Linked DNA regions of Halorhodospira halophila. The protein of the gene in region 1 interacts with the protein of each later gene in a pairwise test. Links are inferred from orthologs where the notes say so. Each region holds a gene or a part of one and is shown in the gene's direction. Other genes may lie near its edges.

Region 1 (3,037 bases):
GATCGAACTCGAGCAGGCGGCGGATTCGGCACGCGCCGCAGCCATCGCCGACGAAGGCGCCGGCGAGCAGACCCAGGAGCGGATCCTCGCCGCCCACGACGCCCTGCGCGACCTCAAACAGGTGGCAGAGCGTGGTCTGCGCTGCTGCGAAGCGCTCGGCGCCTGCCAGCGCAGTTGACACGCTGGCCGAGGGCCGCTATTTTCCGTCCTACTACAACCGCGCGTCGCGCGCCGGCTCTTTTGGCAGCGCAGCGCCCAATCCCGCATTCGGCCCCCTTGTCGGGATCCTCGGTTCCAATCAGCGAGCGGTTTCCAATTTTCCGAGCCCCGCGCAGCGGCTCCGCCCATATCGACGCAATCGAACCTGGAGGTCTTCTACCGTGAGCGACGCAATCGTGCACGCCACCGACCAGAATTTCGAGCAGGAAGTGCTTCAAGCCAGCGTGCCGGTGCTGGTGGATTACTGGGCCGAGTGGTGTGGCCCGTGCAAGATGATCGGCCCCATTCTCGAAGAGATCGCTGCCGATTACGGCGACCGCCTCAAGGTGGTCAAGCTGAACATCGACGAGAACCCGGAAACGCCGCCGAAGTACGGCATCCGCGGGATCCCCACGCTGATGCTGTTCAAGGGCGGGAACGTCGAGGCCACCAAGGTCGGCGCGCTGTCCAAGTCCCAGCTGACCGCGTTCATCGACAGCAACCTGTAGCGAAACCGCCGCGGCGCCGCCCCCGGATGCAGTCCCGCGCTACCGCGCCCCTGCGGACCTCCGGCGGGACGGCGCCCCCGTGACCCTCCCCACGCCGAAGCGAACCATGAATCTCACCGAGCTCAAGAGAAAGCCAGCCACCGAACTCCTGGAGATCGCCCAGTCCATGGGCATTGAGGGCACTGCCCGCTCCCGGAAGCAGGACATCATCTTTGCCATCCTCAAGGCCCACGCCAAGAACGGCGACTCCATCTACGGCGACGGCGTCCTCGAGATCCTCCAGGACGGCTTCGGCTTCCTGCGCTCCGCCGATGCCTCGTACATGGCCGGGCCCGACGATATCTACGTCTCGCCCAGCCAGATCCGGCGCTTTGCGCTGCGTACCGGGGACACCATCACCGGCAAGATCCGCCCGCCCAAGGATGGCGAGCGCTACTTCGCGCTGCTCAAGGTTGACCAGATCAACTTCGAGCCGCCGGAGGCGGCCAAGAACAAGGTCCTCTTCGAGAACCTGACGCCGCTCTTTACCCGCGACCGCATGCGCATGGAGCGGGGCAACGGCTCCACCGAGGACCTCACCGCCCGCGTCATCGATCTGGTCGCCCCCATCGGCAAGGGCCAGCGTGGCCTGATCGTCTCGCCGCCGAAGGCCGGCAAGACGATGATGCTCCAGAACGTCGCCCAGAGCATCACCTACAACTACCCCGAGTGCTACCTCATCGTCCTGCTCATCGACGAGCGGCCCGAGGAGGTCACCGAGTTCGCCCGCTCGGTGCTCAGCGCCGAGACCGTCTCCTCCACCTTCGACGAGCCGGCCTCGCGCCACGTCCAGGTCGCCGAGATGGTCATCGAGAAGGCCAAGCGCCTGGTCGAGCATAAGAAGGACGTGGTCATCCTGCTCGACTCCGTCACCCGCCTGGCGCGCGCCTATAATACGGTAGTGCCGTCCTCCGGCAAGGTGCTAACCGGCGGTGTCGACGCCAACGCCCTGCACCGGCCCAAGCGCTTCTTCGGCGCGGCGCGCAATGTCGAGGAGGGCGGCAGCCTGACCATCCTCGCCACCGCGCTGGTGGAGACCGGCTCGCGCATGGACGAGGTGATCTACGAGGAGTTCAAGGGCACCGGCAACATGGAGCTGCACATGGACCGGAAGATCGCCGAGAAGCGCATCTACCCGGCCATCCACCTCAACCGCTCCGGGACCCGCCGCGAGGAACTGCTGATGACGCCGGAGGAGCTGCAGAAGACCTGGATCCTGCGCAAGCTCTTGAACAACATGGACGAAGTCGCCGCCATCGAGTTCCTCCTCGACAAGCTCAAGGACACCAAGACCAACACCGAGTTCTTCGAGGCCATGAAGCGCACATGACCCTGCCGCGCCGCCGCGTCCGTGCCCCGCTGATCGCCGCCGTGGTGATGGCGGTGGCCGGCCCGGCGTCGGCGCACGGCTACCAGGGTGAGCGCGGATACGACGTGGATCTGCGCATCAGCGGTGCCCACGCCCAGACCGACCTCGACTACGGCAATCGCACCGTCGAGCACCGCACCAGCCGCGTCGGCTTCCAGCTCTTCGAGGTCGGCAACCCGCAGATCCAGCCCGGCCTGTTCGGCGGCTGGATGCGCTCCCGGGTGGACGACCCCGGCCCCGCCCCCGACAGCCAGGTGGCCGACACCACCCGGCTCAGCGGTTACTACATCGGCGCCGGCGTGCGCTCGCACCTGTTCCACCGCGAGCCGGTGAGCCTGCTCGGCGAGGTCCGCTACACCTGGCACGACGTCGACGGCAGCAGCAACGGCCGCGAGGTCGAGCGCGAGTGGACCGAGCTGCAGGCGCGGCTCGGGCCGGTGGTGCGCGTCGGCCCGGTGCGCTGGAGCGTGGGCGGCTACCTCAGTGCCATCGATGGCGATCAGTACGTGAATGGTGTACGCGAGGGCTTCGAGCAGGACCGGCTCACCGGCGCCTACACCCAGCTCGATCTGATGGTCGATCGCACCGGCTACGTCGGCCTGCACGCGGACACCGGCGGCAGCGCCGGCGTGCACATGGTCTTCGGCCGCATCTTCTAGCCCGGATACCCGGCGCGCAGCAGGGGTGATTGGGCTATAGTAGGGGCTGGTGGAGACCATCCACGAAGCGGCTTTCACCCCGGAGGATCCATGCCCCTGAACCGTTTCCCCGCCCTGCTGGCGGCCAGCGCCTTGGCCGCGACCCTGATCGGTTGCGGCACCACCCCCGACGAGCCGCCCGAGACCGAGCCCGAGGCCGAGGAGCGCCTGGGGCTGCCCGGCTGGTACGTGCAGCGCGAGACGCCGGAGGAGTCCATGGTGGT
Region 2 (2,900 bases), on another replicon or contig:
CGCACCCCGCGGGCGGCACAGTGCAACCACGGCCGGCCCACCTACACCGTGCTCGACGACGAGGCGCTGGCGCGGCTGTTCATGCGGGGGCGGTGATGGCGGCGCCGGTGGTCTTCATCATGGGGCCTACCGCCGTCGGCAAGAGCGAGCTGGCCCTCTCCCTGGCCGAGCGGCTGGGCGGGGAGATCGTCAGTGTCGATTCGGCGCAGATCTATCGAGGGTTGGATATCGGGACCGCCAAGCCCTCCCGCGCGGTGCGCGCGCGCTGCCCGCACCATCTGATCGACATCCGCGACCCGGTCGAGCGCTACTCGGCGGCGGAGTTCGCCCGCGACGCCCAGGCGGCCATCGCCGCCATCCGCGGCCGCGGGCGGTTGCCGGTGCTTGTCGGTGGGACCGGTCTCTATTTCCAGGCGCTTCAGCACGGGCTCTCACCCATGCCGCCGGCGGATACCCGGATCCGCGCCGAGTTGGCGGCGGAGGAGGCGGCCCACGGCGTGCAGGCGCTGCATCGGCGGTTGTGGGCCCTGGATCCGGAGAGTGCCGCACGGCTGCACCCCAACGACAGCCAGCGCATCCAGCGGGCGCTGGAGGTCTACCGGCTCACCGGCCGACCGCTGAGCGAGGTCCAGCGCGAGCCGGGGCTGCCGGGGCTGGACGAGGCGCCGCTGAAGGTCATCCTCGAGCCGCCGGAGCGTGCCTGGCTGCACCGGCGCATCGAGGCCCGTTTCCGGGCCATGCTCGCCGCCGGGCTGGTGGGCGAGGTGGTGGCGCTGCACCGCCGCGGCGATCTGGGCGAGGAACTCCCGGCGATTCGTGCGGTCGGATACAGGCAAGTCTGGCATTACCTGGAAGGCGCCTGCGACCACCCCACGATGATCCGCCGGGGGCTGCGCGCCACGCGTCAGTACGCCAAGCGCCAGATCACCTGGTTGCGCGGGCAGGACGACGGAGTCCGGTTCACGGCGGGCGACGGGCTGGAGGCGCGGGTTCACAGCTATGTCACCGGGGCCCTCGGGGGCGTGTGATACACTTTTCCCATGAGCAAGTGGCGCCCCTGCGGCGGGGTTCGCGGGTCATAACAACAACAATCATTGGGGGCGAATCGTCATGGCGAAGGGGCAGTCATTGCAGGAACCCTTTCTGAATACCCTGCGCAAGGAAAAGGTTCCGGTCTCGATCTACCTGGTCAATGGGATCAAGCTGCAGGGGCAGATCGAGTCCTTCGATCAGTTCGTGGTGCTGTTGCGCAACAACGTCAACCAGATGGTGTACAAGCACGCCATCTCGACCATCGTCCCGGCACGGCGCGTGCGCCTGCCGCAGCAGGGCGAAGAGGCATCCGCCGAGGCGGTCGTCGGCGAGGAGGCAAGCGATAACTAATCAGCGCAAGGGTAGCGGTCCGGCGGATCTGTTCGCCCGGCCTTCTGGGGGCGAACGGGCCGTGGTGCTGCACGTCCGGCTTCCAGGGGACGCCCTGGACGCCGCGGAGGAGTTCGAGGCGCTGGGTGACTCCGCCGGCGCCGAGGTGGTGGGCCGCTTTCGCCACCGACGCGACACCCCGGATCCGCGGACCTTCATCGGCCGCGGCAAGGTCGCCGAGCTGGCCGAGCGGGTGCGCGAACTGGACGCCGGGCTGGTGCTGGTTGACCAGCCGCTGTCGGCGGCTCAGGAGCGCAACCTGGAGACCGACCTGGGCTGCCGTGTGCTCGATCGCACCGGGCTGATCCTGGATATCTTCGCGCAGCGGGCGCGAACCTTCGAGGGCCGGCTCCAGGTGGAGCTGGCGCAGCTCAAGCACGTCGCCAGTCGCCTGGTCCGCGGCTGGTCCCACCTGGAGCGGCAGAAAGGCGGGATCGGCCTGCGTGGCCCGGGCGAGAAGCAGCTGGAGATGGACCGCCGGTTCATCGGCGGGCGCATCCAGCAGATCGAACGGCGCCTGGCCAAGGTGCGCCGAACCCGTGAGCAGGGCCGCAAGGCCCGGCGCAAGCGCGAGCTGCCCGTGGTCTCGCTGGTCGGCTATACCAACGCCGGCAAGTCCACCCTGTTCAATCACGTTACCGGCTCACAGCGCCTGGCCGAGGATCGGCTGTTCGCGACACTCGATCCCTCGTGGCGCCGCGTGGAGCTGGCCCGTGGCTCGGCGGCGGTGGTTTCGGATACGGTGGGCTTTATCAGCCGGCTGCCCCACGATCTGGTGGCGGCCTTCCGCTCGACCCTCGAGGAGGTCACCGACGCGGATCTGCTTCTTCACGTCATCGACGCCGGGGCCGAGGAGCGCGAGCACCAGATCGAGCAAGTGGAGGCGGTCCTCGCGGAACTCGGTGCCGATGCGGTGCCCACGCTGCGTGTCTACAACAAGGTGGATACCTGCGCCCTGGCGCCGGGCCGGATCGAGGACGACGAAGGCCTGGTGACCGGCGTACGGATCTCGGCGGCCACCGGTGAGGGGGTGGAAGCCCTGCTCGAGGCGGTGGCCGAGCGGCTCGGCCCGGAGCGCACCCGGCGCCGTGTCCATCTGCGGCCGGATCAGGGGCGCCTGCGTGCCCAGCTGTTCCGGCTCGGCTGTGTCATCGAGGAGCACTGCGCCGACGACGGCCAGCTCGCTCTGGAGGTGGAGCTCCCCGTGCATGAGCTGGAAAGGCTCCATGTCCGTGAGGGGCTGCCGCGCGGAGAGGTTGTCCCTACCTGACTTCGGTTGCGGTTGGCGGGGCAGCTCCCTAGAATCTGACCGTTCGACCGACCTGACGGCGGATCGTCTTAGTCACATACGGAGTCCCGAATGGCGTGGAATGAGCCCGGCGGCGGCAGCCGCGACCCCTGGGGCAGCGGCCCCAAAGGCGGCGGCAGTGGGGGGCCGCCCGATCTGGATGAGGTCTTCCGCAAGTTGCGTGAGCAGT
Region 3 (2,830 bases), 300 kb from region 1 along the record:
GGATGGTGATCTCCTCGCCCCGGATCAGCACCTCGCGGATATTGCCGCGCTCGACCTCGTTGAGGAACTCGGAGTAGGGGACCTTCTCGGTCACATCCGCCGACTGCTCCTGGAAGTTGCTGAATACGGACATCAGCACGACGGCGATGATGACCCAAAGGATCAGATTCTTGGCCATGTCGCTCACGGCGTCACCTCAATCTGCCTGAATGCGGCACCTGATAGGCACCTTACTATACCGTCGGACCGCGAGCCAGAAGGTAGACCTCCCGACTGCCCGACCTGGAGGCGTCCGGTTTGCGAGAGAGGACGCGGGAGAAGCGCCGTGTCAGCTCGCCGCGGAACGTGTCGAACCCCTCGCCGTGGAAGACCTTGACGAGGAAGTCACCATCCTTATGCAAGAATTGACCGGCAAAGTCGGCGGCGAGTTCCGCCAGCCCCATCGCCGCCGGCTGATCCACCGCGCTGTGCCCGGTCAGATTCGGCGCCATGTCGGAGAGCACCACATCCACCGGGCGCCCGCCCAGCGCGGTCTCCACGGCGCGCAGCCCGTCGTCGGTGGAAAAGTCGGCGTGGACGAACGTAACCCCGGGCAGGGGTTCCATCTCCAGCAGGTCGATGGCGACGACCAACCCCGACGCGCCCACCTTCGGCGCCGCCAGCTGCGACCACCCACCGGGTGCGGCGCCCAGGTCAACAACCACCTGACCGGGGCGCAGGAGCCCGTCGCGCTGGTCGATCGCCTCGAGCTTAAGTGCTGCCCGCGAGCGCCACCCCTCAGCACGGGCACGGCGGACGAACGGATCGCTTTCGTGCCGGCTCCGCCGGGCCCGGGAGTTGCAGCCGCTGCGCCGCCGCCTACAGGCCGCCATGCCCGCCCCCTTCCGCCACGCGGCGGCGCGCCACGGCACGTGCGCGCAGCACGACCCAGCCGGCACCCAGGCTGGCGACCACCAGCACGCCGAGCGCCTCCTGCCAGGCGGCGAGATCGAGACCCAGCGTCAGGAAGTACGCCGAGATGATCACCAGCACCACCACACCCAGCTCGATCTTGACCTCGCGCAGCGGCCCGCCGCTTGCCCGGACCACGCCACGGCGTGATAGCCTTCTTGCTTTATCGTCACCAGGCACCAAACACCTCCATGCATCTAGATCCGGATCAACTCAAGCAACTCCGCCGGCTCGGCCACGCCCTCAAGCCCGTCGTCCTGACCGGGGCCGCCGGCCTCAGCGAGGGGGTCCTGGAGGAGATTGAGCGTGCCCTGGACGACCACGAGCTGATCAAGGTGAAGCTCGCCGGCGCCAGCAAGGAGGAGCGCCAGGCCATGACCGAGGAGATTGCCGAACAGACCGGGGCGATCGTGGTCCAGACCATCGGGCGGATCGTCCTGCTCTATCGAGAGAACCCGGAGAAGAGCCAAGTCCTGATCTGAGCTCCCGCGCGGCAGACGCTCAGCGTCCCTGTTCCGCGGTGTCGACGGCATCACCGTCACCTGCCGCCAGCCGCGGTTCGATCCCGCCGAGTACCAGGACCAGCGCAATGGCACTGGCCACGAAGTAGAGGCTTTCGGCGGCACGCAGGGCCGAGAGGTACCCGACTTCACCGGCCTGCTCAGTTAAAACCGCCATCGGTGGCCGCACCCAGAACTCTCCCACCGCCAGCACGACCGCCAACAGCACCAGCAGCCACAGCCGCCAGTGGGCCGCCAGCGGACGGATCCGGTGGCGCAACTGTGTCGGTATCAGCAGCGCGGCACACACCAGGGCGATCCAAGCCACCAGGCCGGTGATCTCGCCGACCAACGCCGCCGCCTGGGCGGTGTCCTCCAGCGTGCGAAACAGCAATGGCGAGACGATGTAGCCGACGCTCCACAGCGCGCCGGCCAGCATCGTCAGCGCCACCCGCTCGGCCGCGCGGATCAGCACCGCACCTCCACCGCCGGGCCGCTGCGGGCAAGCTGCCCGCACCTACTCATAGCGGACCTCGACGATCTCATAGGTCCGCTCACCGCCCGGGGCCTGCACCACGGCCTCGTCACCCTCCTCCTTGCCGATCAGCGCGCGGGCGATGGGCGAGTTGACCGAGATGAGGTGCTGCTTGATGTCCGCCTCGTCCTCGCCAACGATCTGATAGCTGACCGTCTCCTCGGTGTCGGTGTCCTCGAGCGCCACGGTCGCCCCGAAGACGATCTTCGGGGCCGCCTGCACCGTCGCCGGGTCAATGATCTGGGCGTTGGACAGTTTGCCCTCGATCTCCTGGATACGGCCCTCAATAAAACTCTGCTGCTCGCGCGCGGCGTGATACTCGGCGTTCTCTTTTAGGTCGCCGTGTTCCCTCGCCTCGGCAATCGCCTGGATGACCCGCGGGCGATCCTCGTGCTTGAGCCGCTGAAGCTCCTCACGCAGCTTCTCTGCGCCACGAACCGTCAACGGTATCTTGCTCATCCCGTCATCTCCCTGTGCAGGGCGTGAAGGGGGCGGGCCTCCCAGTCCTTCATGTGATCCAGTGCCAGGCACGTGGCCCGGGCACCCGCGATGGTCGTCGTGTAGCAGACCTTGCGCTGCAGCGCCTCGCGGCGGATCGAGTAGGAGTCGGCAATGGCCTGCCGCCCCTCGGTGGTATTCACGATCAGATCGATCTCGTCGTTCTTGATGGCGTCCACGACATGCGGCCGACCCTCGATGACCTTGTTGATCCGGCGCACCTCCAGGCCCGCCTCCTCGAGGGCGGCCGCGGTGCCATGGGTGGCGATCAAGCGAAAGCCGCGCCGAACCAGGTCCCGCGCCACCTCGACCGCTGCCTCCTTGTCCACCTCACGCACACTGACAA

What was found.
Region 2: the proteins of rho (region 1) and hfq interact in binary tests that used the Escherichia coli proteins (3 or more experiments, as listed by UniProt). The link is inferred for Halorhodospira halophila from one-to-one orthologs.
Region 3: the proteins of rho (region 1) and yhbY interact in binary tests that used the Escherichia coli proteins (3 or more experiments, as listed by UniProt). The link is inferred for Halorhodospira halophila from one-to-one orthologs.

Annotation. Positions count from the first base shown.
Region 1 is NZ_NHSN01000025.1:345,800-348,836, reverse strand. The notes cover bases 62-2,944. They hold rho (transcription termination factor Rho), read left to right. Parts: upstream 62-813; coding sequence 814-2,076; downstream 2,077-2,944. Other genes in these bases: CCR79_RS10955 (LPP20 family lipoprotein), read left to right, coding at 2,865-2,944; CCR79_RS10960 (hypothetical protein), read left to right, coding at 2,073-2,774; trxA (thioredoxin TrxA), read left to right, coding at 381-707; CCR79_RS10975 (hypothetical protein), read left to right, coding at 62-178. In the rest of the region: more of CCR79_RS10975, read left to right, coding at 1-61; more of CCR79_RS10955, read left to right, coding at 2,945-3,037. UniProt on the Escherichia coli protein: Facilitates transcription termination by a mechanism that involves Rho binding to the nascent RNA, activation of Rho's RNA-dependent ATPase activity, and release of the mRNA from the DNA template.
Region 2 is NZ_NHSN01000011.1:37,232-40,131, reverse strand. The notes cover bases 1-2,746. They hold hfq (RNA chaperone Hfq), read left to right. Parts: upstream 1-1,110; coding sequence 1,111-1,383; downstream 1,384-2,746. Other genes in these bases: hflX (ribosome rescue GTPase HflX), read left to right, coding at 1,412-2,692; miaA (tRNA (adenosine(37)-N6)-dimethylallyltransferase MiaA), read left to right, coding at 96-1,028; mutL (DNA mismatch repair endonuclease MutL), read left to right, coding at 1-96. In the rest of the region: FtsH protease activity modulator HflK, read left to right, coding at 2,783-2,900. UniProt on the Escherichia coli protein: RNA chaperone that binds small regulatory RNA (sRNAs) and mRNAs to facilitate mRNA translational regulation in response to envelope stress, environmental stress and changes in metabolite concentrations.
Region 3 is NZ_NHSN01000025.1:47,555-50,384, forward strand. What follows is about bases 112-2,787. They hold yhbY (ribosome assembly RNA-binding protein YhbY), read left to right. Parts: upstream 112-1,142; coding sequence 1,143-1,433; downstream 1,434-2,787. Other genes in these bases: ftsH (ATP-dependent zinc metalloprotease FtsH), read right to left, coding at 112-187; CCR79_RS09545 (RlmE family RNA methyltransferase), read right to left, coding at 234-872; CCR79_RS09550 (hypothetical protein), read right to left, coding at 859-1,131; CCR79_RS09560 (DUF4149 domain-containing protein), read right to left, coding at 1,453-1,926; greA (transcription elongation factor GreA), read right to left, coding at 1,969-2,445. Outside these bases: more of ftsH, read right to left, coding at 1-111; more of carB, read right to left, coding at 2,788-2,830.